DNA from 3 places in the Streptomyces sp. CLV115 genome. Region 3 is predicted to be linked to each of the others. Evidence: riboswitches for the same ligand, from Rfam matches in the RefSeq annotation. Region 3 holds a riboswitch; each other region holds the start of a gene.
The links. Region 3 has a riboswitch for S-adenosylmethionine ahead of AADR41_RS23795 (aminotransferase class V-fold PLP-dependent enzyme). Riboswitches for the same ligand answer to the same signal wherever they lie in the genome.

Region 1: linked by a shared signal. The riboswitch ahead of thrC (threonine synthase) and the one ahead of AADR41_RS23795 (aminotransferase class V-fold PLP-dependent enzyme) in region 3 are both predicted to bind S-adenosylmethionine.
Region 2: linked by a shared signal. The riboswitch ahead of AADR41_RS33645 (hypothetical protein) and the one ahead of AADR41_RS23795 (aminotransferase class V-fold PLP-dependent enzyme) in region 3 are both predicted to bind S-adenosylmethionine.

The regions. Positions count from the first base shown of each region.
Region 1 covers NZ_JBCEWQ010000105.1:20,509-30,127, forward strand. Annotated here, with positions in the region: gene AADR41_RS28875 (esterase/lipase family protein) at 1-247, shown strand, start outside; gene AADR41_RS28880 (alpha/beta hydrolase family protein) at 465-1,823, shown strand; gene groL (chaperonin GroEL) at 1,924-3,546, opposite strand; gene AADR41_RS28890 (cold-shock protein) at 4,020-4,226, opposite strand; gene AADR41_RS28895 (MoaD/ThiS family protein) at 4,649-4,927, opposite strand; gene thrC (threonine synthase) at 4,958-6,283, opposite strand; SAM riboswitch class I at 6,301-6,427, opposite strand; gene AADR41_RS28905 (glucosyl-3-phosphoglycerate synthase) at 6,581-7,531, shown strand; gene AADR41_RS28910 (alpha,alpha-trehalose-phosphate synthase (UDP-forming)) at 7,625-9,040, shown strand; gene otsB (trehalose-phosphatase) at 9,067-9,619, opposite strand, start outside.
Region 2 covers NZ_JBCEWQ010000147.1:452-10,070, forward strand. Annotated here, with positions in the region: gene AADR41_RS33635 (cytochrome P450) at 1-1,067, shown strand, start outside; gene AADR41_RS33640 (cytochrome P450 family protein) at 1,064-2,326, shown strand; SAM riboswitch class IV at 2,377-2,486, shown strand; gene AADR41_RS33645 (hypothetical protein) at 2,535-2,942, shown strand; gene AADR41_RS33650 (DUF4232 domain-containing protein) at 2,950-3,471, opposite strand; gene AADR41_RS33655 (cytochrome P450) at 3,861-5,228, opposite strand; gene AADR41_RS33660 (hypothetical protein) at 5,407-6,252, opposite strand; gene AADR41_RS33665 (VWA domain-containing protein) at 6,252-7,529, opposite strand; gene xylB (xylulokinase) at 7,593-9,074, opposite strand; gene xylA (xylose isomerase) at 9,292-9,619, shown strand, end outside.
Region 3 covers NZ_JBCEWQ010000072.1:13,672-23,290, forward strand. Annotated here, with positions in the region: gene AADR41_RS23760 (L,D-transpeptidase) at 1-1,234, shown strand, start outside; gene AADR41_RS23765 (hypothetical protein) at 1,293-1,694, opposite strand; gene ctaE (aa3-type cytochrome oxidase subunit III) at 1,882-2,502, shown strand; gene qcrC (cytochrome bc1 complex diheme cytochrome c subunit) at 2,565-3,374, shown strand; gene qcrA (cytochrome bc1 complex Rieske iron-sulfur subunit) at 3,371-4,423, shown strand; gene qcrB (cytochrome bc1 complex cytochrome b subunit) at 4,420-6,069, shown strand; gene trpD (anthranilate phosphoribosyltransferase) at 6,193-7,257, shown strand; SAM riboswitch class IV at 7,396-7,513, shown strand; gene AADR41_RS23795 (aminotransferase class V-fold PLP-dependent enzyme) at 7,690-9,069, shown strand; gene AADR41_RS23800 (Lrp/AsnC family transcriptional regulator) at 9,127-9,408, opposite strand; gene AADR41_RS23805 (rhomboid family intramembrane serine protease) at 9,405-9,619, opposite strand, start outside.

The sequences.
Region 1 (9,619 bases), on a different contig from region 3:
GCTCAACGCCCTCAACGCGATCCTCGGCTTCAAGACCGATGTGCGCATCCGGTCGCACTGCTTCGTGCCGTCCGTCAGCGCGGTCGACGTCGCCGACCCGGACACGGACGAGAACCTGTACAAGGACATCGCCTCGATCCCGGAAGGCACCGGCGGACTTGACGAGTTCAAGTTCGCCTCCCGGAACGAGGGACACACGCTGGTGACCGAGGAACTCTGCACCTGGCTGCTCGACCGCCTGCCGTAGCACGGGCATCGCCCCGCCCCTCGCCCTTGCCCCTCGCCCTTGCCCCTCGGCCCCTTGCCTCCCTGCCTCCTTGCCTCCTTGCCTCCTTGCCCCTGCTCCCCGTCTCATACCGGGGAGCCAGGGGCTCATGACGGAATGGGGACTGCGGTATCACGCGCCCACGGCGCTCCGGCGGGCATCGTGGGGGCGTCCACCGCAGACCCACAGGGAGCCCCACGTGACAGCCGTCCCGCACAATCCCGGTCGTGACCGCAGCCGTGGCCACAGCCGTCGTCAGGTGCTCGTCACCGGGCTGGCGGCTTCGGCGTTGCTGGCCACCAGCGCCCTGCCGTCACCCGCCACAGCAGCCACCGGCCCGGCCCGCCGCACCCACCGCCCGAAGGCCGTACCGCCGAATGTTGTACCGCCGAATGCCGGACTCCCGAAGGCCGTACTGCCGCGCCCCACCGGCCCGTTCGCCGTCGGCACCGTCGCGCTGCACCTCGTCGACCGCTCGCGGACCGAGCCCTGGGTGCCGGGCACCTCCGCCCGCCGGGAGCTGATGGTCAGCCTCTGGTACCCGGCCCGGCCGGGCGCGGCGGCGCGTGCCGTGCCGCAGATGACGGCGGCGGCCGCGGCCCACTTCGGCAGCGCGGAGGGGGCCGCCGCCATGAATCTGAGGATGGCGGCGGGCAGCGTCGACTGGGGTGCGACGCCCACCCACGCGTACCGGGACGCCCCCGTCGACCGCCGGGCCGGGCAACTGCCCGTGGTGTTGTACTCCCCCGGGCTCGGCGACCCCCGCACCTGGAACACCGCACTGGTGGAGGACCTGGCGAGCCGGGGGTACGCCGTCGTCACGGTCGACCACACCCATGAGGCGACCGAGGTCGAGTTCCCCGACGGCCGGCTGGCCACCATGCGGATCTTCGACGGGGCGCCGCCGACCGACCCGGAGGCGATCAGCGCCCTGCTGGAGAAGGTCGTGGCGGTCCGGGTCGCCGACACCCGGTTCGTGCTCGACGAGCTGGCCCGGCTGAACCGGACCCGGTTCGGCGGCGGGCTCGATCTGCGCCGGGTCGGCGTCTTCGGCCAGTCCGCGGGCGGGTTCACCGCCGCGCAGACGATGCACGACGACCGGCGTTTCCTGGCAGGCATCAACATGGACGGCGAGATGGACTACGTCGGCGGACGGGAGCCGGACGGCACCCACCTGAGCAGCGTGGCCCTGAACGGGCTCGACCGGCCGTTGCTGCTGATGGGAACCGGCAGCGAGGGCTCGGGCGACTACCGGCAGCAGCCGTCCTGGGCGGCGTTCTGGGCGAACACCCGCGGCTGGAAGGCCGATGTGACGCTGACCGGGTCGCGGCACGCCTCGTACACGGACGCCCAGGTGCTGCTGCCCCGGCTGGCCCGGCAGGGCGCGGTGCCGGAGGGCGGGCTGGCCGGGGCGGTCGGGACGGTGCCGCCGGGCCGTGCGCTGGCCGCGAACCGGGCGTACGTGGCGTCGTTCTTCGACCGGTGGCTGCGCGGGCGCGACGACCAGCTGCTCGACGGGCCCTCGGACCGCTTCCCGGAGATGGTGTTCGCCCGGTAGCGCCAGGGGCGCAGGACGCACGTGGGCCCCGGGACCGAAATGGTCCCGGGGCCCACGCGGCAGAGCTGGGAAGCTGTGCCGGACTGCCGATCCGTCAGGATCAGAAGTCCATGTCACCGCCCGGCATGCCGCCCGGAGCGGCCGCGGCGGCCTTCTCCGGCTTGTCGGCGATGACGGCCTCGGTGGTGAGGAACAGCGCGGCGATGGACGCGGCGTTCTGCAGAGCGGAACGCGTGACCTTCGCCGGGTCGAGGATGCCCTCGGCGATCATGTCGACGTACTCGCCGGTCGCGGCGTTCAGACCGTGGCCGACGGCCAGGTTGCGCACCTTCTCGACGACGACGCCGCCCTCAAGACCACCGTTGACGGCGATCTGCTTGAGCGGGGCCTCCAGCGCCAGCTTGACGGCGTTGGCGCCGGTCGCCTCGTCACCCGAGAGCTCCAGCTTCTCGAAGACGGCCGAGGCCTGGAGCAGAGCCACGCCACCACCGGCGACGATGCCCTCCTCGACGGCGGCCTTGGCGTTGCGCACCGCGTCCTCGATGCGGTGCTTGCGCTCCTTGAGCTCGACCTCGGTCGCGGCACCGGCCTTGATGACGGCCACGCCGCCGGCCAGCTTCGCGAGGCGCTCCTGGAGCTTCTCGCGGTCGTAGTCCGAGTCGGAGTTCTCGATCTCGGCGCGGATCTGGTTGACCCGGCCCTGGACCTGGTCGCTGTCACCGGCGCCGTCGACGATGGTCGTCTCGTCCTTGGTGATGACGACCTTGCGGGCGCGGCCGAGCAGGTCGAGACCGGCGTTCTCCAGCTTGAGGCCGACCTCCTCGGAGATGACGGTGCCACCGGTGAGGATGGCGATGTCGCCGAGCATGGCCTTGCGGCGGTCACCGAAGCCCGGGGCCTTGACGGCGACGGACTTGAAGGTGCCACGGATCTTGTTGACGACCAGGGTCGACAGGGCCTCGCCCTCGACGTCCTCGGCGATGATCAGCAGCGGCTTGCCGGACTGCATGACCTTCTCCAGCAGCGGAAGGAGGTCCTTCACGTTGCTGATCTTCGAGTTGACGATCAGGATGTACGGGTCGTCCAGGGACGACTCCATGCGCTCCATGTCGGTGGCGAAGTACGCCGAGATGTAGCCCTTGTCGAAGCGCATACCCTCGGTGAGCTCCAGCTCCAGACCGAAGGTCTGGGACTCCTCGACGGTGATGACGCCTTCCTTGCCGACCTTGTCCATGGCCTCGGCGATGAGCTCGCCGATCTGGGTGTCGGCGGCGGAGATGGAGGCCGTCGAAGCGATCTGCTCCTTGGTCTCCACGTCCTTGGCCTGCTCCAGGAGGGCGGCGGAGACGGCCTCGACGGCCTTCTCGATACCCCGCTTGAGGGCCATCGGGTTGGCACCCGCGGCAACGTTGCGCAGACCCTCGCGGACGAGAGCCTGGGCGAGAACGGTGGCGGTGGTCGTACCGTCGCCGGCGACGTCGTCCGTCTTCTTGGCGACCTCCTTGACCAGCTCCGCACCGATCTTCTCGTACGGGTCCTCCAGCTCGATCTCCTTGGCGATGGAAACACCATCGTTGGTGATCGTGGGGGCGCCCCACTTCTTCTCAAGGACGACGTTGCGACCCTTGGGGCCAAGGGTGACCTTGACGGCGTCGGCGAGCTGGTTCATGCCGCGCTCGAGACCGCGCCGGGCCTCCTCGTCGAACGCGATGATCTTGGCCATGTGAAGTGGTCCTCCCGGACAGGGGTGGATTTCTCCGGACCGAGTGGCGCCCGCGACGGACGGCCTGCGTGACCGGTGGTTCCTTGCCCCACCGACCTGCGGGCCTCACCGGCCCGGTCCAAGTTCTGTCACTCTCACCTGGAGAGTGCTAACGCCAATGATTAGCACTCGACCCCCGAGAGTGCAAGCGTCCCCCTCCGGATGTGGACAACGGCGGACGGTCGTGGACGCGGCCGCGGACGGGGCTGTGGACGGCTGTGGACAACGGCGGACGGCTGTGGACGGACATGGACGCGGCCGCGGAAAGACGGTGGACGACTGTGGACGCGGCCGCGGACGGAGCCACGTAAGACGGAAGACGGTGGGCGGCCGCGGACGGCGCCCGGCGGCGCGTCAGAACGCACTGAGGGCCCGTACCCCCGGGGTACGGGCCCTCAGTGCGTGAGTGGTGTCGTTGGCCGACCGCGCCGAACTCAGCCGACGGCGAGCTTGACCATGTCTGCCTGCGGCCCCTTCTGGCCCTGCGAGATCTCGAATTCAACTCGCTGACCCTCTTCGAGGGTGCGGTACCCGTCCATCTGGATCGCGCTGTAGTGGACGAAAACATCCGCACCACCGTCGACCGCGATGAAGCCGTACCCCTTCTCCGCGTTGAACCACTTGACGGTGCCCTGAGCCATGCCTAACTCCCCTATTACTGGCCCTTGCGCAGGACCGCACTTCGCGGACCCGGGTCAGAACTCACCCTCCGACAGGAGAGGGTGTGTGCGCCGGAACGCGTCGACCGCGGCTGAATGTATCTGCCCAACTGCCCTCTGCAACAGGTCAATCGGACGAGAATTCTCGGCCGCACCGAACGCCCGAATATGCGGGTTTCATGAGATTCCTGGGCAAGTCGGGCCAGACAAAGGCGACTTATGCCGCAAGGCCAACACACACTTTGGCTGCATCTTGTCGTGGCCGGGCGCATTCTCATATGCGGGCGGCACGGGGCAGCTGGGGGGACTTCCCACACTGTACCCCGCTCAACCATGCAGAATTGCCCCCTCCGCTTCAAACGCGGAGGGGCCAATTCGATAACGCGATACGGCCGGACGGGGCGTCAGCAGCCGCCCGCCACCGCCGGGATGATCGAGATGCCGGCGCCGTCGGGCGTCACGGTCTCCAGGCCGCCCTCGAAACGCACGTCGTCGTCGTTGACGTACACGTTCACGAAGCGGCGCAGCTTGCCCTGGTCGTCCAGGACGCGGGCGGCGATGCCCGGGTGGTTCTGCTCCAGGGACTCGATGACCTGGGAGAGGGTCGAGCCCTCGGCCGGGACCTCGGCCTGGCCGCCCGTGTAGGTGCGGAGGATGGTGGGGATGCGGACCTTGACGCTCATGGTGGGTGCCCTTCCTGAAGTCTCGGGTGGTCAGCTGGTGGCGAGGCCGGCGGCGCGGAACGCCTCCAGGCTGGGGCGGATCGTCGCGGTCGCCTGAGAGGTTTCGGCAACCGCGTCGAGGGTCTTGAGGCCGTCACCCGTGTTGAGTACGACGGTGGTCAGCGACGGGTCGATCAGACCGGCCTCGATGAGCTTCTTCGTCACACCGACCGTCACACCGCCCGCCGTCTCCGCGAAGATGCCCTCGGTGCGCGCCAGCAGCTTGATCGCGTCGACGACCTGCTCGTCGTTCACGTCCTCCACGGCGCCGCCGGTGCGGCGGGCGATGTCCAGGACGTACGGGCCGTCGGCCGGGTTGCCGATCGCCAGCGACTTGGCGATCGTGTTCGGCTTCTGCGGCCGGACGACGTCGTGACCGCCCTTGTACGCGACCGAGACCGGGGAGCAGCCCTCCGCCTGGGCGCCGAAGAGCTTGTACGGCTTGTCCTCGACGAGGCCGAGCTTGATCAGCTCCTGGAGACCCTTGTCGATCTTGGTGAACTGCGAGCCGGACGCGATCGGGACGACCAGCTGATCCGGGAGCCGCCAGCCGAGCTGCTCGCAGATCTCGTACGCCAGGGTCTTGGAGCCCTCGCCGTAGTAAGGACGCAGGTTGACGTTGACGAAGCCCCAGCCCTCGCCGAGCGGGTCGCCGATGAGCTCGGAGCAGAAGCGGTTGACGTCGTCGTAGTTGCCCTCGATGCCGACCAGTTCACCGCCGTACACCGCGGCCATGACGACCTTGCCCTGCTCCAGGTCGTGCGGGATGAACACGCAGGAGCGGAAGCCGGCGCGGGCGGCGGCGGCGCCGACCGCACCGGCGAGGTTGCCGGTGGAGGAGCAGGAGAGGGTGGTGAAGCCGAAGGCGCGGGCGGCCTCGATGGCCTGGGCGACGACCCGGTCCTTGAAGGAGTGCGTGGGGTTGCCGGAGTCGTCCTTGACGAACAGCTTGCCCTGCTCGACGCCGAGCTCACGGGCGAGGTTGTCGGCCTGGACGAGCTTGGTCCAGCCGGGGTTCAGGTTCGGCTTCTCGGCGACGTCGGCCGGGACCGGCAGCAGCGGCGCGTAGCGCCAGATGTTGGCCGGGCCCGCCTCGATGCGCTTCTTCAGCTCTTCGGGGGAGCCGCTCGGCAGGTCGTACGCGACTTCGAGCGGCCCGAAACAGGACGCGCAGGCGAAAATGGGGCCGAGTTCGAATCGCTCGCCGCACTCGCGGCAGGAAAGGCCCGAAGCGGGGCCGAGGTCGACGGCTCCGGCGTGGCCGGCTTCGGTGTCGACGGAAGAATCGGTGCTTACTGCAACGGTCTGCGCAGCCATGGTGGCGAGGCCCTTTCTCCTCATCTTCCCCGCGGCGCGTTTCGCCACGAGACGGAATTGGCACCTTCCTCACCGGACCTCACGGTCGGTGGGGGGGTTGCCGGGACTTCAACGGGCCGTTCCCTCAGTCCCTCTGGATGAGCGCTGTGGCACCGGATCTTCGATCCGGGCATTTATCGGCGGACGGACCCCGGCATGCGATGGTCGTCCGCGTTGTTCAAGACTGTAACCGAAGCACCGGACTGTTGAGATAGTCGTCCGAACCGCGAGATGGATCACATACAGGGAGTATCGACCGTGCTGGAAGAGGTCGAATGCTGGCTGGCCAGGCGTTCCTGGTCGGCCGCCGACCGTCCGATGGACCGCCTGCTGGCCGCCAGGTCCGCGGAGGCGGGCCGCGGGAGCGTCAGTGTCGTACTGCCCGCGCTGAACGAGGAGGCGACGGTCGGTGAGATCGTCGCGACGATCCGGCGCGAGCTGATGGAGAAGGTCCGGCTGGTCGACGAGCTCGTGGTGATCGATTCCGGCTCCACCGACGCCACCGCCGAGGTGGCCCGGGAGGCCGGCGCCCGGGTGGTGCACCGCGACGCGATACTCCCCCGGATCCCGGCCGTACCCGGCAAGGGCGAGGTGCTGTGGCGTTCGCTCCTGGTGACCGGGGGCGACATCGTCTGCTTCATCGACGCCGACCTGAAGGACTTCTCGGCGGACTTCGTCTCCGGCATCGTCGGTCCGCTGCTGACCGAACCGGACGTGCAGTTCGTGAAGGCGATGTACGACCGCCCGTTCGGCGACACGACGGGCCAGGGCGGCCGGGTGACCGAACTGGTGGCCCGTCCGCTGCTCAATCTGCACTGGCCGCAGCTGGCCGGTTTCGTCCAGCCGCTGGGCGGCGAGTACGCCGTGCGCCGCTCGCTGCTCGAACGGCTGCCCTTCCCCGTCGGCTACGGCGTGGAGCTGGGTCTGCTGGTCGACGCGCTGCACACGGTGGGGCTGGACGCGCTGGCCCAGGTCGACGTGGGGGTACGCAAGCACCGGCACCAGGACGGGCAGGCGCTCGGCCGGATGGCGGCGGCGATCTACCGCACCGCCCAGCTGCGGCTCTCCCGCGGCCACCTGATCCGCCCGGTCCTCACCCAGTTCGAGCGCGGCGAGAACGGTTTCGTACCGCGCACCCATGCCGTGGACACCGAGGAGCGTCCCCCGATGTGCGAGATCGAGGAGTACGTTTCGCGCCGCGCGGCCTGACCCCGTCCGACTTCGCAGCCCGGCCTCGCAGTCCGGCCTCGCAGTCCGGCTTCGCACGTTTGGGCGGTTCGTGATCGGGCTAGATTCCGCAACATGGTCTCCGAGCACGATGCCCAGCCCGCTGTCCGATCCGGCGTCCGGTCCGATGCCCAGGTCCTCGTCGCGTCCAACCGCGGCCCGGTCTCGTACACCCTGGGAGAGGACGGATCGCTCGACGCGAGACGCGGCGGCGGCGGTCTCGTCTCCGGGCTGAGCGCCGTCGACGACAAGCTGTGGGTGTGTGCCGCGCTCGGTGCCGGGGACCGGGAGGCGGTCCGGCGCGGGGTCGCCGAGCAGGGCGTACGGATGCTCGACATCGACGCGGAGGTGCACGCCGACGCCTACAACGGCATCGCCAACTCGGTGCTCTGGTTCGTCCACCACATGCTGTACCAGACGCCGCTGGAGCCGGTCTTCGACGCGGAGTTCCGGCGGCAGTGGGCGTCGTTCGAGACCTACAACCGGGCCTTCGCCGAGGCGCTCGCCGAGGAGGCGGGGCCGGCCGCGGCGGTGCTGGTGCAGGACTACCACCTGGCGCTGGTGCCGGGCATGCTCCGCGAGCTGCGCCCGGATCTGCGGATCGGCCACTTCTCGCACACCCCGTGGGCGCCCGTCGACTACTTCCGGCTGCTTCCCGACGACATCGCCGAGCAGTTGCTGCACGGCATCCTGGGCGCGGACCGGGCTGCGTTCCTGACCCGGCGCTGGGCGGACGCGTTCATCGGCTGCTGCACCCAGATCCTGGGCGGCACCGGGCGGACCAGGATCGGGGTGCACGGGCTCGGCGCGGACGCGGACTTCCTGCGCCGCCGTGCCCACGAGGCGGATGTGGACGAGCGGATGGCGGCGCTGCGCGAGCAGACCGGCCCCGGCCGGAGGACGATCGTACGGGTGGACCGAACGGAACTGTCCAAGAACATCGTGCGCGGCCTGCTCGCGTACCGCTCGCTCCTGGACGAGCGGCCCGAGTGGCGTGAGCGCGTCGTCCATGTCGCCTTCGCCTACCCCTCCCGGCAGGACCTGGCGGTGTACCGCGACTACACGGCCGAGGTGCGGCGGGTCGCCGACGAGATCAACGCCGAGTACGGCGCGCCCGGCTGGACGCCGGTGGTGCTGCACGTCAAGGACGACTTCGCCCGCTCGCTCGCCGCGTACCGGCTGGCCGACGTCGCGCTCGTCAACCCGATCCGCGACGGCATGAACCTGGTCGCCAAGGAGATCCCGGTCGTCTCCGACCACGGCTGCGCGCTGGTGCTGTCACGGGAGGCGGGCGCCTACGAGGAGCTGGGCAGCGACGCGGTGGTGGTCAATCCGTACGACGTCTCGGCGACGGCGGCGGCGCTGCACGAGGCGCTGACGATGGCGGACGACGAACGGGCGGCGCGCACGGAACGCCTGGCCGCGGCGGCGGTCGCGCTGCCGCCGCAGCAGTGGTTCCTGGACCAGCTGGACGCGCTGCGGCGGGACTGAGACGGGACGGAGGCGGGGTCCGGGCGTCAGATCCGCCGGGCCAGCGCCGCCAGGAAGGCGACGACGTCGCCCGGCCCGCCGAGCAGCAGGTCGGCCCGCTCGGCCAGTTCGGGCACCTCCGCGCTGCCGCTGCACACCAGCAGGCCGGGGATGCCGTCGGCGCCGTCGGTACGGAGCTTCTCCACCGCGGCATAGGCGGCGAGGTCGCCGAGGTCGTCGCCCGCGTACAGCACGGACTCGGCGTCCGTCTCCCGTACGTACTGGGCGAGCGCCACACCCTTGTCCATGCCGGGCGGGCGCAGTTCCAGGACCAGCCGGCCCGGTTCGACGATCAGTCCGTGCCGGGCGGCGAGTTCGCCGAGCGGGCCGCCCAGCGCCTCGAACGCGGCCTGCGGGTCGGCGGCCCGGCGGGTGTGGACGGCGATCGCCCGGCCCTTCTCCTCGACCCAGGTGCCGTGCCAGGAACCGGACCGGTCGAGCACACCGGGGAGTTCGGCGCGGACCGAGGCGATGCCGGGGTGCGGGGCGGGGGCGTGGACGGTGCCGGACACCGCGTCCCAGCGCTCGGCGCCGTAATGG
Region 2 (9,619 bases), on a different contig from region 3:
ACGGCGAGTTGTTCCCCAGGGACGTCGGGCTGTGGAACCAGTGGGGGAACATCCCCGAGGACTGGCCGCTGCTGCCGATGGTCGGCCGGCCGTTGCCGTCCATCTACTTCACCGCCGGCGCCGAGCACCGGCGCCACGCCGCGATGGTCGGGCAGGCGCTCGAAGAGGTCGAGCACTTCGAACTCCGCCGGGACTGCGAGGAGTTGGCGGACCGGCTCGTCGACGGGTTCTGTGAGCGGGGCACGGCCGACCTGATCGCCGACTTCGCCGTTCCGCTGCCGGTGCTCGTCCTCGCCCGCCTGGTCGGATTCCCCGACGCGGACGGGCCGCGGATCGCCGAGGTGCTCAGGGACCTGGCCGACGGCGGACCGGGCGCGCAGGAGGCCCATCTGCGGTTCGGCGAGAGCATGCGAAGTCTGCTGGCGGCCCGCCGGGCCTCGCCCGGGAACGACGTGACCTCGCGCATGCTGGCGTACGCGGGGGAGTTCACCGACGAGGAGTACGTACTCGACCTGATGGCCATCACGGCCGCGGGACACCTCACCACCGCCGACTGGATCGGCAACTCGCTGAGGCTGATGCTCACCGACGACCAGTTCGCCGTGGCGCTCACCGGCGGCCGGCACAGCGTCGCCGAAGCCATGAACGAGGTGCTCTGGGAGGAAGGCCCGACACAGATCCTCGCCGGCCGGTGGGCGGCCCGCGACACCCGGTTGGGAGGTCGCGGCATCCGCGCCGGGGACATGCTGCTGCTGGGTCTGGGCGCGGCCAACGCCGATCCGCACATCCGCCAGCACCTCTCCGCCTCGGGCGGGCCGTCCGGCCGGCGCGGCAACAGCGCCCATCTGGCGTTCAGCCACGGCGAGTACCGCTGTCCCTTCCCCGCGCAGGAGATCGCCGAGATCATCGCCCGCACCGGCATCGAGGTGCTCCTCGACCGGCTCCCCGACCTGGAACTCGCCGTCCCGGTGGGCGAGTTGGTCCGACGGCAGTCCGCGTTCCTGCGGGGCATGACCGCGCTGCCCGTCCGGTTCGCCTCCGTCCCTCCGACAGGAGACCCGTCGTGAACTGCCCACACGCCGCCGCCCCGGGTGCCGCTTCGAGCGGCGCTCCCGTCGTCATCGACCCGCTGGTCCAGGACCTGGACCAAGAGACGGCGCGACTGCGCGACGCCGGTCCGCTCGCCAGGATCGAACTGCTCGGCGTTCCGGCCCTGGCCGTCACCCGGCACGCGACGGCCCGCCAACTCCTCGTCGACCCCCGCCTGGTCAAGGACCTGGAGGCCTGGGGGCTGTGGCAGCGCGGCGAGGTCACCCGCGAGTGGCCGCTGATCGGCATGATCGACGCCGGCCGCTCCATGTTCACCGTGGACGGCGCCGAGCACCGACGGCTGCGCGCCAAGACCTCCCAGGCGCTCACCCCCCGCCGGCTGGAGGAGATCCGCCCGGACATCGAGAAGTTCACCGAGGAACTTCTCGACGCGCTCGACGAACAGAGCGGCAGGAGCGAGCACGGTGTGGTCGACCTCAAGTCCGTGTTCGCCCAGCCGCTGCCGATGCGCGTCGTCGGCATGCTGATGGGCGTGGACGAGGCCGAGCACCCCATGCTGACGAAGCGGTACAAGGCGTTCTTCTCCATGCTCACCCCGCACGAGGAACGACTGTCGCTGCTGGCCGAGTTGGACGTGTTCTACACCGCTCTCGTACGGGAGAAGAAGGCGCGTCCCGCCGACGACCTCACCAGCGCGCTCATCCTGGCCGAGGAGGGCGGCGAACCGCTCACCGAGGAAGAGGTGGTGGGCAACCTCAAGGCCATGGTGGCCGCCGGGCACGAGACCACCATCGGGCTGATCCTCAACGCCGTACGGGCCCTGCTAGCCCACCCCGACCAGCTCCGCCGCGTTCTCGACGGCGAGATCCCGTGGGAGACGGTGATCGAGGAGACCCTGCGCTGGGACACCCCCACCACCCATCTGCTGATGCGGTTCGCCACCAAGGACATTCAGGTGGGCGACCAGGTGATCGCGAAGGGCGAAGGGGTGGTGATCTCCTACCGCGCCATCGGGCGTGACATCGAGCAGCACGGGGCGGACGCCGACGCCTTCGACATCACCCGGCCGGCCCCGATCCGCCACATGACCTTCGGTCACGGCCCGCACATCTGCCCCGGAGCGGCGCTCTCCCGCGTGGAGGCGGCCATCGCCCTGCCGGCGCTCTTCGCGCGTTTCCCGGCACTGAGGGCGGCCGTCCCGGACGAGGAGGTCCGAAAGCTGCCGGTGATGACGCAGAACGACATGGAGGCCTTCCCCGTGCTGCTGCACGGCTGAGCACCTGACTTCCCGTCGGGCGGCGTCGTCCGTGGGATACAGTTCTCGCAGGTCATGAGTTCCAGTGCACAGCCCCGGCTAACTGGACGGCACCCCGCTCCGCTGCGGGTGCTCCGGGTGACGACCGGCCCCGTGCGCAGCGCGCGGGGAACAGCGGACCATCGGGGCGGCGCACCTGGGGTCCATGATCTCGGGAAGGCGGAACACCATGCTCCCCCACCTCGTCCGGAACGACGGCTGCACCGGCTACGGCCCCGGTCACCACGTCCACTGGATCCACAGCAAGAAATGCCACCAGGAGCCCGGCCAGGCCGTGGAACTGCTGCTCACCTCCGGTGACATCGGTGCCGACGGCTGGTTCGCGCTGCGCCCCGCCTTCGACCACGCCGAGGAACTGCCGAGGGTGTGGACGCACGCCCCGGCGGCCCTCACCGAACTGCTCACGGCCCACCGCGGACGGGTGTTCTGGCTGCCGCGGTGGCACGCCCTGAAGCTGGTGGACCCCGCGGGCCGGGCCACGGCCCTGGTCAATGCCGGCTTCGAGGGCGGCCCGCTGTGCGCGACGACCGCCCCCGACCCGCGGCGGACCGTCGGCGGCACGTGCTACGGACGGTAGCCGCGCCTCAGCCCAGCGCGTCCGTCAGCGCGCTGTCCGCCGCCGCCCGCGACTCCTGCCACAGGGTGGTCACCGGAATCCACACATGGACCCCCTCCCGCATGCCCACGGCGGCCGCGCCGAAGGTGGCGCCCGGATGGGAGGGGTCCGCCGCCACCGAGAGACTGCCGACGACGTGGCCCTCGGTGGCCGCCGGGTCCGCGGTCCGTACGGCGGCGTACGCCCGCTCGCCCGGGGACAGCTCGTAGGGGGCGCTGCCGGCGGGCGGGACGGCCTCGGCCGAGCCGTCGAGGCCCCGGAAGGTGACGGTGGGGATCCGGTCCACCACACAGGTGCGGCCGCCGTTGTTGACGACGTCGATCCGGGCCACGTTCCGCTGCCCGCCGGGTGCGGCGTGCACGGACAGGGCCCTCTCCTGGCAGGTCGCGAGGCGGCTCGTGGCGCCGCTTGTCGCGGACGCCGCGGTGCCGGTCAGTGGCAGGGTGGCCGCGACGGCGAGTGCGGCGGTGAGAGCGGAGCCAAGACGCATGGTGTTTCTCCCGGTGGATCGACAGCCTGCGGATACGGCCGGGCGGCCCGTCGGTCGGTGCGGCCGACATGGACAGTGTGAACCGTACGACCCGACCTCCGCGACAGATCGGACATATCGCTTCGGAATGTCCGGTGCCGGAACGCTGTGCCCTGCCCGCCGGGTCCTCCGCCGTGCACGGGCGCGGGCCCGCGGCGGGAACGCGGCCACCGTCAGTGCTCCGGTGGCGAGGCCCGCCGGCAGTGCCACGGCCCGGATCCACGCGCAGTGCTCGCAGGCCCGGCCGCCCGTCCGGCCCTGCGCGCAGGGCGTGCGCCGCCGCGGACCGGAGCGGCCCACGGGGCGGTCCCGGGGAGGCCGGAGCGGTCACCGGGCCCGCCCCGCGCGCCTCACCGGGTCCGGACCGTCGCCATCACGTCCCGGTCGGGCTGCAGTGTGAGCGAGGGGACCGGCTCGATGACGCCCGGGTCCACGTCCAGTTCGAAGCGGCGGGCCAGCACGGCAAGAATCAGCACCGCCTCGACCATCGCGAACCTGGTGCCCAGACAGACCCGGGGGCCGCCGCCGAACGGGAACCAGGCGTACTCCGCGATGCTGTCGCCCGCCTCCGGATCCCACCGCTCGGGACGGAACTCCTCCGGCTCGGGGAACCACCGCGCGTCGCGCTGTGTCACCCACTGGCTGGTCCACACCCGGGTGCCCTCCGGCATCGGCACACCGCCGATCCGCGCACCCGCCTTCGCGACACCGGTGACCAGCCAGATCGTCGGGTAGAGGCGCAGCGTCTCCTTGACCACGGCCTGGGTGTACGTCAGCCGCGCGTAGTCGTCGAACCCCGGCTCCCGGTCGCCCAGCACCCGGTCCAGCTCCTCGGCGAGCGCGGCACGCACCCGCGGTTCACGGGCCAGCAGATACCAGGCCCACACCAGCGTGGAACTGGTCGTCTCGTGCCCGCCGATGTACAGCGTGACCGTCTCGTCGCGGATCTCCCGGTCGGTGAGGTGCTCACCCGTCTCGTCGACCGCCGTCAGCAGCCGGCTCAGCAGATCGGGGCGCTCGTCCCCGCCGTCACGATGACGGGCGACGACCCTGCCCACCTCGGCGTCGATGACCGCCGCCGCCTTCTTGATCCTGGCCCGGCCGGGGGTCGGCACCCAGTCCGGCAGCAGGGCACCGATCCCGGCGAACTCCTTGCCGATCTCCTGCTGCGCCACGTCCATCGCCCGGCCCATCGCCTCGGCGTCGGCCGCGGTGTCGACACCGAAGATGGTGCGCACCGCGATCCGCTGCGTCAGCGCCGCCATCTCCCGCTTGACGTCGATGCGTTCACCGCCCGACCAGGTGTCCGCCAGCTCCACCGTGCTGCTCGCCATCGTCGCCGCGTACGAGCGCACCTGCTTGGGCCGTACGGAGGGCTGCACCAGCGAACGCTTGCGCCGCCAGTCCGTGCCACGGGCGACCACCACGCCGTTGCCCATCACGGTGCGGAAGGCGATCCCCAGGGCCGGCTGGTCGAAGGAGCGCTCCGTCTCGGTGAGGAGCTCGCCTATGCAGTCCGGATCGGCTATGTACACACAGGAGTTGGGGCCGAAGCGCCAGCCCACCATGTCCCCGTGGGAGCGCAGCCGCTCGAAGAAGGCCAGGGGGTTCTTCCCGAACTGCGGCAGGTTCCCGAGGAACGGCAGCCCCTTCGGGCCCGGCACGATCCGGTGGCTCCGCGGCTCGGCGTCGATGGCCGGACCGGTCTCCGTGGACATGAATCTCTCCGCTCCCTCATGGCGCACCGACCCGGTGCGCGGCGACCTGACTTCAGGGGTACCGCACGCCCTGGAACCTGTCATCGGCCTTGTACGGTACGTGAGTTGTCGAGGGTAGCCGCTGTACGCCACCGCCGGACGGGCCCGGGAGCGGGGCCCGTCCGGCGGGGGGTGCGGGTCAGACGCCCGGCGGCACCCTGGACGGGCGGCCGTTGCCGCGGGTGAGGGAGTAGCCGAACACCGCCGCGATCGCTCCGAGCACTCCGCCGCCGACCGTCCACAGCCAGCGGTCGGTCCACCAGCCGGATGCCCAGCCGTCCTCCGGCTCGCTGCCGAGCGAGACCCTGGACGAACCGTCCTCGTCGCCGTCGGACGAGGCGTCGGAGGCCTGGGCGACGGAGGACACACCGGGGACCAGCGGCTCGGCGAGCGTGCCGTCCACATCGCCGGCGCCGCCCTTGTCGGCCGCCGTGACCTCGACCTCGGTCTTCACCGGCAAGCCGAGGTCCGCCGACGGCAGATCGACAACCGTCAGCCGAACGTAGTAGCTGCCCGGCAGCGGGTCGTTGGCCCAGGGCTCGGACCAGGCGCGGACGGTGCGCAGCACGCAGGTCAGCTCGACCGCCGACGCGTCGGCCGCGGCCTTGCCGGTCTGGCGGCCGTACATGCAGGCCTGGCGGCGCCGCAGCCCGTCGTACACGTCGACCTGCCACGCCGACGTACCGTGCCGGGAGGCGCTCGGCGGCAGGGTGATCTTCGCCTTGACGGTGGCCCGCTGGCCCGCGTCCGCGGGGAAGACCCAGTACAGGTAGTCACCCGTGGACGCCCCGGCGGTGGCGAGCTGGTTCTGCCGGAGGGCCGTCGCCGTACGGAAGGTGGTGCCGGCCTCGGTGGGTCCGGCACCGTCCTCGGAGGCGCTCGGGCTCGGGCTCGCCGACGGGTCGTCGGCCACCGCGGCGCCCGCCGAGGTCAGCAGGGCGAGCCCGGCGAGCAGCGCGCCCGCGAATACACGTGTCCTACGCATCAGTTGGTCCTCCAGACGGCGACGCGCCAGCGCGAGATCCAGCCGACGACCAGGCCCGCGATCAGCCCGGTGAGCACCAGGACGCCCAGCAGCCACCAGCCCCGGCCGAGTCCGAACGCGGCGACGTCGGCGGCCTGGTCCGGGGAGTCCACCAGGTCCACGGTCAGCTCGAGGGGCATGCCCGGCGAGGTCTTCACCGAGGCGGGGGCCGAGAAGGAGTTGCCGACCTGGAGGCACACGGTCTCGGCGGCCGGCTTGTCACCGCTGTCCGTGTCGTCCTGCTCGGCCTTGGGGTAGCGCAGACCGGAGGAGATCGCGTCGGTGCGGCCGGTGCCCGACTCCGAACCGCGCACGATCTCCCGGCCGTGCACGGTCAGCGCGCGCAGCAGCACGCCGTAGTCGTTGTTCACGGCACGGTCGGCGAAGACGCTGACCGAGGCGCGCAGTTCCTGACCGGGCAGCACATCCACCCGGTACCAGCGGTGCTCGCCGAACTTCTCGCGGTCGGTGTACAGGCCGGCCTTGAGCTGCGGCGCATCGGAGCAGCTGTTCGCGCCCTCGATCGCCACCGGGGTGACGACGGGCTCGGCGGCCCGGTCCACCAACTGCTTGACTCGGCCGGAGAGTTCATCGGTGTGCTGGACCGCGGTGTAGGTGCCGCCGGTGGCCTCGGCGATGCAGGTCAGCTGCTCGCGGATCTTCGCGTTCGGCACCAGGCCCAGGGTGTCGATGACGAGGTGGATGCCGCGGGCCGCGATGTCACGTGCCACCTCGCACGGGTCGAGCGGGCCGCAGGTGTCCTCGCCGTCACTGATCAGTACGATCCTGCGGGTGGCGTCACCGCCTTCGAGGTCGTCGGCGGCGCCCAGCAGGGCCGGGCCGATCGGGGTCCAGCCGGTGGGGGCCAGGGTGGCGACCGCGGTCTTCGCCTCGGTGCGGTCCAGCGGGCCGACCGGGTAGAGCTGCTTGGTGTCCTTGCAGCCGACCTTGCGGTCGTTGCCCGGATAGTTCGCGCCGAGCGTCCGGATGCCCAGCTCCACCTGCTCGGGCACCGCGTCCAGGACCTCGTTGAACGCCTGCTTTGCGGCCGTCATCCGGGACTGGCCGTCGATGTCGCGGGTCCGCATGGAGCCGCTGACGTCGAGCACCAGCTCGACCTTGGGGGAGGCTTTGGCGGGGGCTTCGTCGGCGGCGGCGGGGAGTGCCGTGCCGAGCCCGGCGGTCAGGGTGGCGAGCAGGATGCCCACCCCGGCCGTCAGCCTTTTTCTTATGATCATCGCCGGATACTAGTGAAGATCGAGGTGCTACCCCAAACCGGTCCGCGGACCGCTGGGGAACCGTCAGGAACCGCCGAGCAAGGGCCCCGAGGCCCGCTCCAGTACCGACCCGACCCGCTCCCAGGTGGCCGAGTCCCGCCGGACGGGCGGCAGCCGGACGTCCTCGCCGGTGCTCCAGCCGCCGGCGATCGCGACCGGGTCCGCGCCGGTGGCCGCGGCAGCGGCCAGCGCGGCGGCGCCCAGCGCAACCGGCTCGCCGAATCCGGGCACGATCACGGGCCGCCCGGAGAGCCGCCGCACCGTCTCCACCCAGGCCCGGCCCCGGGCGCCGCCGCCGATCAGCCGCAGCGGCCGGGCGGCCACCCCGGGTTCGGCCGGGTCGAGGCCGCAGGTCCGCAGGAGTCCGTCCAGGGCGCGCAGCACGGTGACGACGGCGCCCTCGTAGGCCGCGCCGAGGAGCTGACGGGGTGTGGTGTCGTGCCGGAGGCCGGTGAGCAGTCCGGCGGCGGAGGGCAGGTCGGGGGTGCGCTCGCCGTCCAGATAGGGGAGAAGCACCGCCTCGCCGCCGGGGGCGACGTCGTCGCGGTCCAGGCCGAGCAGCGCGGCGACCTTGTCCACGGCCAGCGTGCAGTTGAGGGTGCAGGCGAGCGGGAGATAGGTGCCGTCCGTCGCCGCGAAGCCGGAGAGCGCCGGGGACGCCGGCCGGGTCCGGGACGCCGCGAAGACCGTGCCCGAGGTGCCGAGGCTGAGGACGGGGTGGTCGACGAGACCGGCGCCGCCCAGCCCGAGGCCGACGGCGGCGCTCATGTTGTCACCGGTGCCCGCGGCCACGGCCGTCGTGAGGGGCAGCCCGAGGGCCTCGGCCGCCGCCGCGGTCAGCGAGCCGACACGGGTCGCGCCGGTCCGGGCCACTTCGGGGAGCAACGCGGCGTCCAGGCCGAGGAGTTCGAGGAGGCCGGGGTCGTAGGAACCGGTCGCGGTGGAGTACCAGCCGGTGCCCGAGGCGTCGCCGGGGTCGGTGGCGGCGGTGCCGGTGAGCCGTTCGGTCAGGAAGTCGTGGGGCAGGCGCACGGCGGCGGTCGCGGCGGCGGTGTGCGGCTCGTTCTCCCGCAGCCACTGCCACTTGGACGCGGTGACGGCGGCCACCGGCACCGACCCGGTCCGTGCCGTCCAGGCGTCCGGGCCGCCGAGTGCCCCGGTGAGGGCGGCGGCCTGCGGGGCGGAACGGGTGTCGTTCCACAGCATGGCGGGGCGCAGCGGACGGCCCGAACGGTCGAGGACCACCAGCCCGTGCTGCTGCCCGGCGACCGCGATGCCGGTGACCTCCGACGCGGCGGCCCCGGACTCCTTCAGCCCGGCGGCGACGGCGCCGCGCAGCGCCTGCCACCACACCTCCGGGTCGCTCTCGCGGGCCCCCGCCTCACCCCGGACGACATGCGGCGCGCGGCCGACGGCGAGCAGCCGCCCGCTCGCGGCGTCGACGAAGACGGCCTTGGTGGACTGGGTGGAACTGTCCACGCCGATGACGACGGTACGCGGCGGCATGGCGCCCTCATTCCTGTGCTGCGGCCCCGTGCGGAGGGCACTGCCGATTTCGGTCGTGCGCCAAACAAAATACGGGACCGGACCCCCGTCGAACAGGGGAAGCGCGAGGGGTTACGTGGCGGAGGTGGCCCGTGCATCATTAGTCATGACAGTGAACAAATAAGGCCCGGGCTGTTCGACCGGACCCGGGACCGACGGCACCGAAGGCGGCCAGACGATGACGGAACGCTTCACGCCCACCCCCGGGGACCGGTTCACCTTCGGACTGTGGACGGTGGGCTGGCAGGGACGCGACCCGTTCGGCGACGCGACCCGCGCGGCGATCGACCCGTCCGAATCCGTGCGGCGGCTCGCGGAGCTGGGCGCGTACGGCGTGACGTTCCACGACGACGACCTGATCCCGTTCGGCGCCACGGACAGCGAGCGCGAGGGGATCGTGAAGCGGTTCCGGCAGGCGCTGGACACGGCCGGTCTCGTGGTCCCCATGGCGACGACGAACCTGTTCACCCACCCGGTGTTCAAGGACGGCGCGTTCACCGCCAACG
Region 3 (9,619 bases):
CCCCGTAGTGAGCTGCACTCTGCTGGTCGTGTCCCTGGTCGCAGGTGTGACCGCCTGCGGTGGGTCCGGTGGCCACCCGCTCGCGGAGAAGCCGTACGACGCGGCGGACGAGATCTCCGCCAACGCGTCGGACGGCGACGGGAAGGTCGACCCCGGCAAACCGCTGGAGGTCACCGTCAACGGCGACGACGGCCGGATCACGGACGTGTCGGCCGTCGACACGACCGGCCGCCACCTCGCGGGTGAACTCGACGCGGACGGGAAGCGGTGGCACTCCACGCTCCCGCTCGCCGCCGGTACCCGGTACACCGTCCGGGTCGGTGTGGAGGACGACGACGGTGCTCCCGGCAGCCGTACGCTCTCCTTCGGGACCACGTCCGCCAAGAAGTTCCTGAAGGTCGCCTTCGGGCCTCAGGCGGGCACCTACGGCGTCGGGCAGCCCATCACGGCGGAACTCAGCGCTCCGGTCAAGGACAAGGCCTCCAGGGCCAACGTCGAGCGCGCCCTGCGGGTCCGCTCGACGCCCGCCGTGACCGGCTCCTGGTACTGGGTCGACGACAAGACCCTGCACTACCGCCCCAAGGACTACTGGCCCGCCAGAGCTACCATCGACGTCACCAGCGGCCTGGCCGGCGTCAAGGTCACCGACGCCCTCTACGGAGCCCCCACCAAGCCGCTGCGGCTCACCACGGGCGACCGCATCGAGGCCGTCACGAACGCCGCGACGCACTCGATGACGGTCAAGCGCGACGGGAAAGTGATCAACACCATTCCGGTCACCACCGGCAAGCCCGGCTTCTCCACCCGAAACGGTGTCAAGGTCGTGCTGGGCAAGGAATACCGCGTACGTATGCGCGGGGAGACGATCGGCATCGCGGAGGGCTCGTCCGACTCGTACGACCTGCAGGTCTACTACGCGACGCGGGTCACCTGGAGCGGCGAGTACGTGCACGCGGCCCCCTGGTCCACCGGCTCGCAGGGGTACGCGAACGTCAGCCACGGCTGTACCGGCATGAGCACCAGCCAGGCCGAGTGGTTCTACAACACCGTGCGCCCGGGCGACATCGTCACGGTCGTGGGCAGCCAGGGCGAGACGATGACGCCGTTCGACAACGGCTTCGGGGACTGGAACCTGTCCTGGGCCAAATGGCTGAAGGGCAGCGCCCTGCAGAAGAACACCGCCCCGGACCGTACGGACACGATCCAGGCGGCGCGACTGCGTCCCGTGGTCTGACCGGACCGGGGAGGTGCGCTGCCCCTCGGAGGGACCGCGGACGGGGCCGCGGCGGGCCTCAGGCGTCCACGCAGGCCCTGCTGCGCAGCAGGGCGGCCAGGGCGTCCGCGAACTCGACCGGTTCGACCGGCAGGGTCACCGCGGCGTCCGCACGGCTCCAGGTGGCCAGCCAGGCGTCCTGCGGGCGCCCCATCAGCAGCAGCACCGGCGGGCACCGGAAGACCTCGTCCTTGATCTGCCGGCAGACGCCCATGCCGCCCGCGGGCGCCGTCTCGCCGTCCAGCACGCAGACGTCGACGCCGCCGCGGTCCAGCGCCTCCAGGACGGCCGGCAGGGTGGCGCATTCGAGGAATTCCACCGGTGGCACGTCGGCCGCGGGCCTGCGCCCGGCTGCCAGCCTCACCTGCTCACGGGTGTTGGTGTCGTCGCTGTAGACCAGGACCGTGGCGGTCGGCTGCATTGTTCCTCCGTGACATCTGTGTCTTCGGGGCTTTCCGGGCATGAACCGATGCGCGGATCGTACTCCGCCCGACGGCCTGTCAGCACCGGTTCGGACCGCCGTTCCATGGGCCGTTCGGGGAGGACACACCCGGCTGACACACCGAACGGCACCCCCCGGGGTGAGGGCGGGATAAGCGACCGACATAATGTCGGTCGTGGCGACAGCAACGACAGTAGAAACCGGGCACGCGCACCCGTCGGTCAATCGACCGAACCTCACCAGCGTCGGAACCATCATCTGGTTGAGTTCCGAGCTGATGTTCTTCGCGGCCCTCTTCGCGATGTACTTCACCCTGCGATCGGTGACCGGACCGGAGCACTGGAAGGAAATGGCTTCGGCCCTGAACTTCCCGTTCTCGGCGACGAACACCACGATCCTGGTGCTCTCCTCACTCACCTGCCAGCTCGGCGTCTTCGCCGCGGAGCGGGGCGATGTGAAGAAGCTCCGTGCGTGGTTCGTGATCACTTTCGTGATGGGTGCGATCTTCATCGGAGGCCAGGTCTTCGAGTACACCGAGCTGGTGAAGAAGGACGGCCTCTCGCTGTCCTCCGACCCGTACGGCTCGGTGTTCTACCTGACCACCGGCTTCCACGGGCTGCACGTGACAGGCGGTCTCATCGCCTTCCTGCTCGTTCTGGGCAGGACATACGCAGCCAAGAGGTTCACCCACGAACAGGCGACCGCCGCCATCGTCGTGTCCTATTACTGGCACTTCGTCGATGTCGTGTGGATCGGCCTCTTCGCCACGATCTACATGATCAAGTAACCGGGTTCGAACCCGAACCACATCCAGCATCGACGCAGAAGATCCTGACACCGGGGTAATCCGTGAAAAAGCTCTCCGCACGACGACGCCATCCGTTGGCGGCGGTCGTCGTACTACTCCTCGCGCTGGCGGCCACTGGGGGGCTGTACGCCGCGTTTGCGCCCGCGAGTAAGGCGCAGGCCGACGAAACCGCCCAGTCCCTCGCCATCGACGAGGGCAAGAAGCTGTACTCCGTCGGTTGCGCCAGCTGCCACGGAACCGGCGGTCAGGGCACCACCGACGGGCCGAGCCTGGTCGGCGTGGGCTCCGCCGCCGTTGACTTCCAGGTCGGTACGGGCCGTATGCCGGCGCAGCAGCCCGGCGCCCAGGTACCGAAGAAGAAGGTCATCTACAGCCAGGCCCAGATCGACCAGCTCGCGGCGTACGTCGCGTCGCTCGGCGCCGGCCCGGTCGTCCCGACCAAGAACGACGTCAACCCCGAGGGTGCGGACATCGCCAAGGGTGGCGACCTGTTCCGTACCAACTGCGCGCAGTGCCACAACTTCACCGGTGAGGGCGGCGCGCTGACGAACGGCAAGTACGCGCCCAGCCTTGAGGGCGTGGACCCGAAGCATGTCTACGAGGCCATGCAGACCGGCCCGCAGAGCATGCCGTCCTTCCCGGACACGACGATGCCCGCGCAGCAGAAGCGGGACATCATCGCGTACATCCAGACCGTGAACAGCGCCCAGGCGGAGAACCCGGGCGGGCTGAAGCTGGGCGGCCTGGGGCCGGTCAGTGAGGGTCTGTTCGCCTGGATCTTCGGGCTCGGCGCACTGATCGCAGTTGCCATTTGGGTCGCGGCCCACACCGCTAAGGCCAAGAAGTCATGAGTAGCCAAGAGATTCCAGACGAGAACCTGCCCGCTGAGCAGGGCACCGCGCACGGCGCGGTAGAGGTCGCCGACGACCCGTTCGCCGACCCGGGGCTGCCGGCCCACAAGCCGCGTATCCAGGACATCGACGAACGGGCCGCGAAGCGCTCCGAGCGCGCCGTCGCGTTCATGTTCACGCTGTCCATGCTGGCGACGGTCGGCTTCATCGCCTCCTACGTCATCTTCCCGGTCGACAAGATCGTGTACATCTGGCCCTTCGGCCATGTGAGCGCGCTCAACTTCTCCCTGGGTCTGACCCTGGGCGTGGCCCTCTTCGCGATCGGCGCCGGCGCCGTCCACTGGGCGCGCACGCTGATGTCCGACGTGGAGGTCGCCGACGACCGGCACGCCATCGAGGCGGAGCCCGAGGTCAAGGCGAAGGTCATGGCGGACTTCGCGGCCGGTGCCGAGGAGTCCGGCTTCGGACGGCGCAAGCTGATCCGCAACACCATGTTCGGCGCGCTGGCCCTGGTGCCGCTCTCCGGTGTCGTGCTGCTGCGCGACCTCGGTCCGCTGCCGGAGAAGAAGCTCCGCAACACCCTGTGGGCCAAGGGCAAGCAGCTCATCAACATGAACACGATGGAGCCGCTGCGTCCCGAGGACGTCGCCGTCGGTTCGCTGACCTTCGCCATGCCCGAGGGGCTGACGGAGGAGGCGGAGGACTTCCAGAACCAGATCGCCAAGGCCGCGCTGATGATCATCCGCATCGAGCCGGACAACATCAAGGACAAGCGCGAGCGCGAGTGGGCCCACGAGGGAATCGTGGCCTTCTCCAAGATCTGCACCCACGTCGGCTGCCCGATCAGCCTGTACGAGCAGCAGACGCACCACGTGCTCTGCCCGTGCCACCAGTCCACCTTCGACCTGTCCGACGGCGCCCGCGTCATCTTCGGTCCGGCCGGTCACGCCCTCCCGCAGCTGCGGATCGGCGTGAACAGCGAGGGCAACCTCGAGGCGCTCGGTGACTTCGAAGAGCCCGTCGGTCCTGCATTCTGGGAGCGCGGATGAGTACTGCGACCACGAACACTCCCGGTGCGGCAGCACCGGGCAATCGCAAGGCGCCCGCCGGCGAGCGGGTGGCCGACTGGGCGGACGGCCGGCTCGGGATCTACTCCCTGGCCAAGGCCAACATGCGCAAGATCTTCCCGGACCACTGGTCCTTCATGCTCGGTGAGATCGCCCTCTACAGCTTCATCATCATCATCCTCACGGGTGTGTATCTGACGCTGTTCTTCCACCCGAGCATGAACGAGGTCGTGTACCACGGCTCGTACGAGCCGATGCAGGGCATCAAGATGTCGCAGGCGTACGCCTCGACACTGGACATCAGCTTCGACGTCCGCGGTGGTCTCCTGGTCCGCCAGATCCACCACTGGGCCGCGCTGATCTTCCTGGCCGGCATGTTCGTGCACATGATGCGCGTCTTCTTCACGGGCGCGTTCCGCAAGCCGCGTGAGATCAACTGGCTGTTCGGCTTCCTGCTGTTCGTGCTGGGCATGTTCACCGGCTTCACCGGCTACTCGCTCCCGGACGACCTGCTGTCCGGTACGGGTGTCCGGTTCACCCAGGGCGCGATCCTGTCGATGCCGATCGTCGGCACGTACATCTCGATGTTCCTGTTCGGCGGAGAGTTCCCCGGTCACGACTTCGTCGCCCGGTTCTACTCGATCCACATCCTGCTGCTGCCGGGCATCATGCTCGGTCTGCTGGTGGCGCACCTGATCCTGGTCTTCTACCACAAGCACACGCAGTTCGCGGGCCCCGGCCGGACGAACAAGAACGTCGTCGGCATGCCGCTGCTGCCGGTGTACATGGCGAAGGCAGGCGGCTTCTTCTTCCTGGTCTTCGGCATCATCGCCATCATCGCGGCCATCGCCACGATCAACCCGATCTGGAACATCGGTCCGTACCGTCCGGACCAGGTGTCCACCGGCGCCCAGCCCGACTGGTACATGGGCTTCGCCGAGGGTCTGATCCGAGTGATGCCCGGCTGGGAGATCAACCTCTGGGGCCACACGCTGGTCCTGGGCGTGTTCATCCCGCTGATGGCCTTCGGACTGGTGCTCGCGATCATCGCGGTCTACCCGTTCATCGAGTCCTGGATCACCGGGGACAAGCGCGAGCACCACATCCTGGACCGCCCGCGCAACGCCCCGACCCGGACGGCCTTCGGCGTCGCCTGGATCACCGAGTACGTCATCGTCTTCATCGGCGGTGGCAACGACCTGTGGGCCACGCACTTCCACCTGTCGCTGAACGCCATCTCCTGGTTCGTACGGATCTTCATCTTCGTCGGCCCGGTCCTCGCGTTCATCGCCACCCGGCGGATCTGCCTCGGCCTCCAGCGCCGCGACAAGGAGAAGGTGCTGCACGGACGCGAGTCCGGCATCATCAAGCGCCTGCCGCACGGTGAGTTCGTCGAGATCCACGAGCCGCTCGGTCCCGAGCAGCTGCACACGCTCACCGCGCACGAGCAGTACAAGCCGGTCGAGCTCGGCCCGACGGTCGACGAGAACGGTGTCGAGCGCAAGGTGTCGGTCCTGCAGAAGCTGCGGGCCCGGCTCAGCAAGGGCTACTACGGCGAGGACAACCAGATCGCCAAGCCCACCGTCGAGGAGTACAAGGAGATCACCAGCGGCCACGGTCACCACTGATCGCCTGAACTGATCGCCACAGCAGGAGCCCCGTCCATTCGATGGACGGGGCTCTTTGCCGTCCCCGGCGCTGGATAGGGTGGGGGTGATCCCTTTTACCGGCTGTGGACCCAGGAGCGGACCATGAACGTTGTGACCCCGATCGGCGGCGACAGCGTGGCGGACCGTACCTGGCCCGGCGTGCTGAACCCCCTGCTGCGCGGTGAGGACCTCACCGCCGACGACACCGCGTGGGCGATGGACCGCATCATGCGCGGTGAGGCGAGCGATGTGCAGATCGCCGGATTCGCGGTCGCCCTGCGCGCCAAGGGCGAGACGATCGACGAGGTCTCCGGCCTGGTGCGGGCGATGTACGAGCACGCCAACACCATCCACGTACCCGGCCGCACGGTCGACATCGTCGGCACCGGCGGCGACCTCGCCAAAACAGTGAACATCTCCACCATGTCGGCGGTCGTCATCGCCGGCACCGGCGCCAAGGTCGTCAAGCACGGCAACCGCGCCTCCTCTTCCGCGAGCGGTTCCTCCGACGTGCTGGAGAAGCTGGGCGTCAACCTGGACCTCAGCGCGCAGCGGGTCGCCGAGGTCGCCGAGGAGGCGGGCATCACCTTCTGCTTCGCGGTGAAGTTCCACCCCGCCCTGCGGTACGTCGCCAGGGCCCGCAAGGAGCTCGGCACGCCGACCACGTTCAACATCCTCGGACCGCTCACCAACCCGGCCCAGGTGCGCTCCCAGGCCGTCGGTGTCGCCGACCTGAGGATGGCGCCCATCGTCGCCGGTGTCCTGGCCGAGCGCGGCAATTCGGCGCTGGTCTTCCGGGGCGACGACGGCCTGGACGAGCTGACCACGACCGCGACCTCGCGGGTCTGGGTGGTCCGGGACGGAGCGGTGCGCGAGGAGACGTTCGACCCGCGCGACGTCGGCCTGGAGCTGGTGCCCGTCCAGGCCCTGCGCGGCGCGGACGCCTCGTACAACGCCGATGTGGCCCGGCGGGTGCTGGCCGGCGAGCGGGGGCCCGCCCGGGACGCCGTGCTGCTCAACTCGGCGGCGGCGCTGACGGCTCTCGACCCGACGGACGGCACGCTGAACGAGCAGCTCGCGGCCGGGATCGCGAAGGCCGCCGAGTCCATCGACTCCGGTGCGGCGGCGCGGGCGCTGGAGCGCTGGGTGGCGGCCAGCAACGCCTGAGCCTGCCGGGTGACCTCTGATCGGGCGGACGAAGGCCACCCGGCAGGCTCTGAAACGGGCGCAGATGTGGCGCGGGGCGCAGTCCGGATCCTGGACTGCGCCTTGCGCGTCTTCGTACATATGGCAAGATGCTGGGCAGGTCATGAGTGACAGCGACTACGGCCCCGGCCCGCTGTCCGGCAACCCTCCGTCCGTGGCGGGGTGCCCCGGGTGAAGACCAGGCCGTAGGCAGCGAGGTCTGCGGCAAGCGCGGGCCCCTCGGCATCTGTGAATGCCAACCCCCGGGGTCCTGGTCCCCAGGGAGTCTCTTGTGAGCACGCGAATGCGATAGGGCCCTCGGCCCTCTTCCGCACACCCTTCTTCACCTTTCCCGCTGCGCTGCCGCGTACTCGCCGGCGCATGCGATTCGCCTGCCTCTTACGGGAGTTCGCCATGTCTGTCTTCACCGCTGCCGCCGACCAGTCGCTTTGTGCCCCTCTGCCTGTTCTGGGCAAGGATGTGACGGTTCCGCTGGTCACGGGCGGTGAGGTCAGCTATGCCGCGCTCGACTACGCCGCCAGCGCCCCCGCCCTCCAGCGGGTCTGGGACGACGTCGCCGCGTACGCCCCGTACTACGGCAGCGTCCACCGCGGGGCCGGGTACCTCTCGCAGCTCTCCACGGACCTCTTCGAGAACAGCCGCGCCACCGTCGCGGAGTTCCTCGGCTGCCGCGCCGGTGACCAGGTGATCTTCACCCGCTCGACCACCGACTCGCTGAATCTGCTGGCCTCGGTGGTCCCGGCCGGCTGCCAGGTCTTCGTCTACGAGACCGAGCACCACGCCTCGCTGCTGCCGTGGCGCGACGCCCGGGTGACCTACCTGAACGCCCCGCGCACCCCGGCCCAGGCCGTCGAGACGCTGGAGCGGGCGCTCGCGGAGCGCGACCCCTACGGCCCCGCGCTGGTCTGCGTCACCGGCGCCTCCAACGTCACCGGCGAGCTGTGGCCGGTGAAGGAGCTGGCCGCCGCCGCGCACGCGCACGGCGCCCGGATCGTGCTGGACGCCGCCCAGCTCGCCCCGCACCACCCCGTCGACATCGCCGAGCTGGACGTGGACTGGGTCGCCTTCTCCGGGCACAAGCTGTACGCGCCCTTCGGCTCGGGCGTGCTGGCCGGCCGGGCCGACTGGCTCCAGGAGGCCGAGCCCTACCTCGCGGGCGGTGGCGCCTCGCGCAAGGTCGCCCGTCGCACCGACGGCGGGGTGGACGTCGAGTGGCACTCCACCGCCGCACGTCACGAGGCCGGTTCCCCCAACGTCATCGGCGTGTACTCCATCGCCGCCGCCTGCAAGGCGCTCACCGAGGCGGGCTTCGACAATCTGGTCGCCCGGGAGCAGCACCTCGTCGCCGCGGTCCGGGCCGGCCTGGCCGAGGTCCCCGAGGTGAAGGTGCTCTCGCTGTTCGGCGACGACGCCCCGCGGGTCGGCGTCATCTCGTTCGTGGTGGAGGGCTGGAACAGCTCGCACTTCGCCGCCGCGCTCTCCGCCGAGTACGGCATCGGTGTCCGCGACGGACTGTTCTGCGCCCACCCGCTGGTCCGCACCCTGCTGGGCAGCGACCCGCAGGAGGTCGGCGAGTGCGGTGCGCCGGAGGCCGAGCCGGGGGAGCGCTCACTGAACGCGATCCGGGTCAGCTTCGGCGCCGGTACGCCGGACGAGCACATCGAGCGGTTCCTGCGCGCGGTCAAGGAACTGGTCGGCAAGGGCGCCCGGTGGAAGTACCGCACCGAGGACGGCCGCTGCGTCCCGGACCGGGGTGCGGTGGCGCAGCTCTGAGGCCGGCGGGCGGCCCGGGGGCACACAGCACTTCGGCGGGGGTGGTGAGGTGCGTGCCTACGCGTCGAGGCCGATGGCGAAGGCGGCCTCCAGGTCGTGCTGGGAGTAGGTACGGAACGCCACATGGGTGTCGGTGGCCTCGACGCCGGGGATCTTGCTGATCCGGCCGGGGATGACGTCGGCGAGATCGTCGTGCTTGGGCACCCGGACCATGGCGATCAGGTCGTACGTACCGGTGACCGAGAAGACCTCGCTGACACTGTCCAGCGCGGCGATGGCCTCGGCGATCTCGGGAATCCGGTCCACGCTGGTTTTGATGAGCACGATCGCGGTGATCACGGCTGGCTTTCTCCCTCGGTGGCCGTGGCTGGTCCCTTCACTCTATCCGTACGCCGGTAACGCCCCCAGGCGTAGAGAAAGCCGAGGGCGAAGCCCACCACATGGGCCAGATAGGCCACGCCCGGCCCCCCGCTGCCCGCGCCCTGGACGGCCAGCCACTGGAGGGCGAACCAGAAGACCAGCACGATCCAGGCGGGGAAGCGCAGCGGCA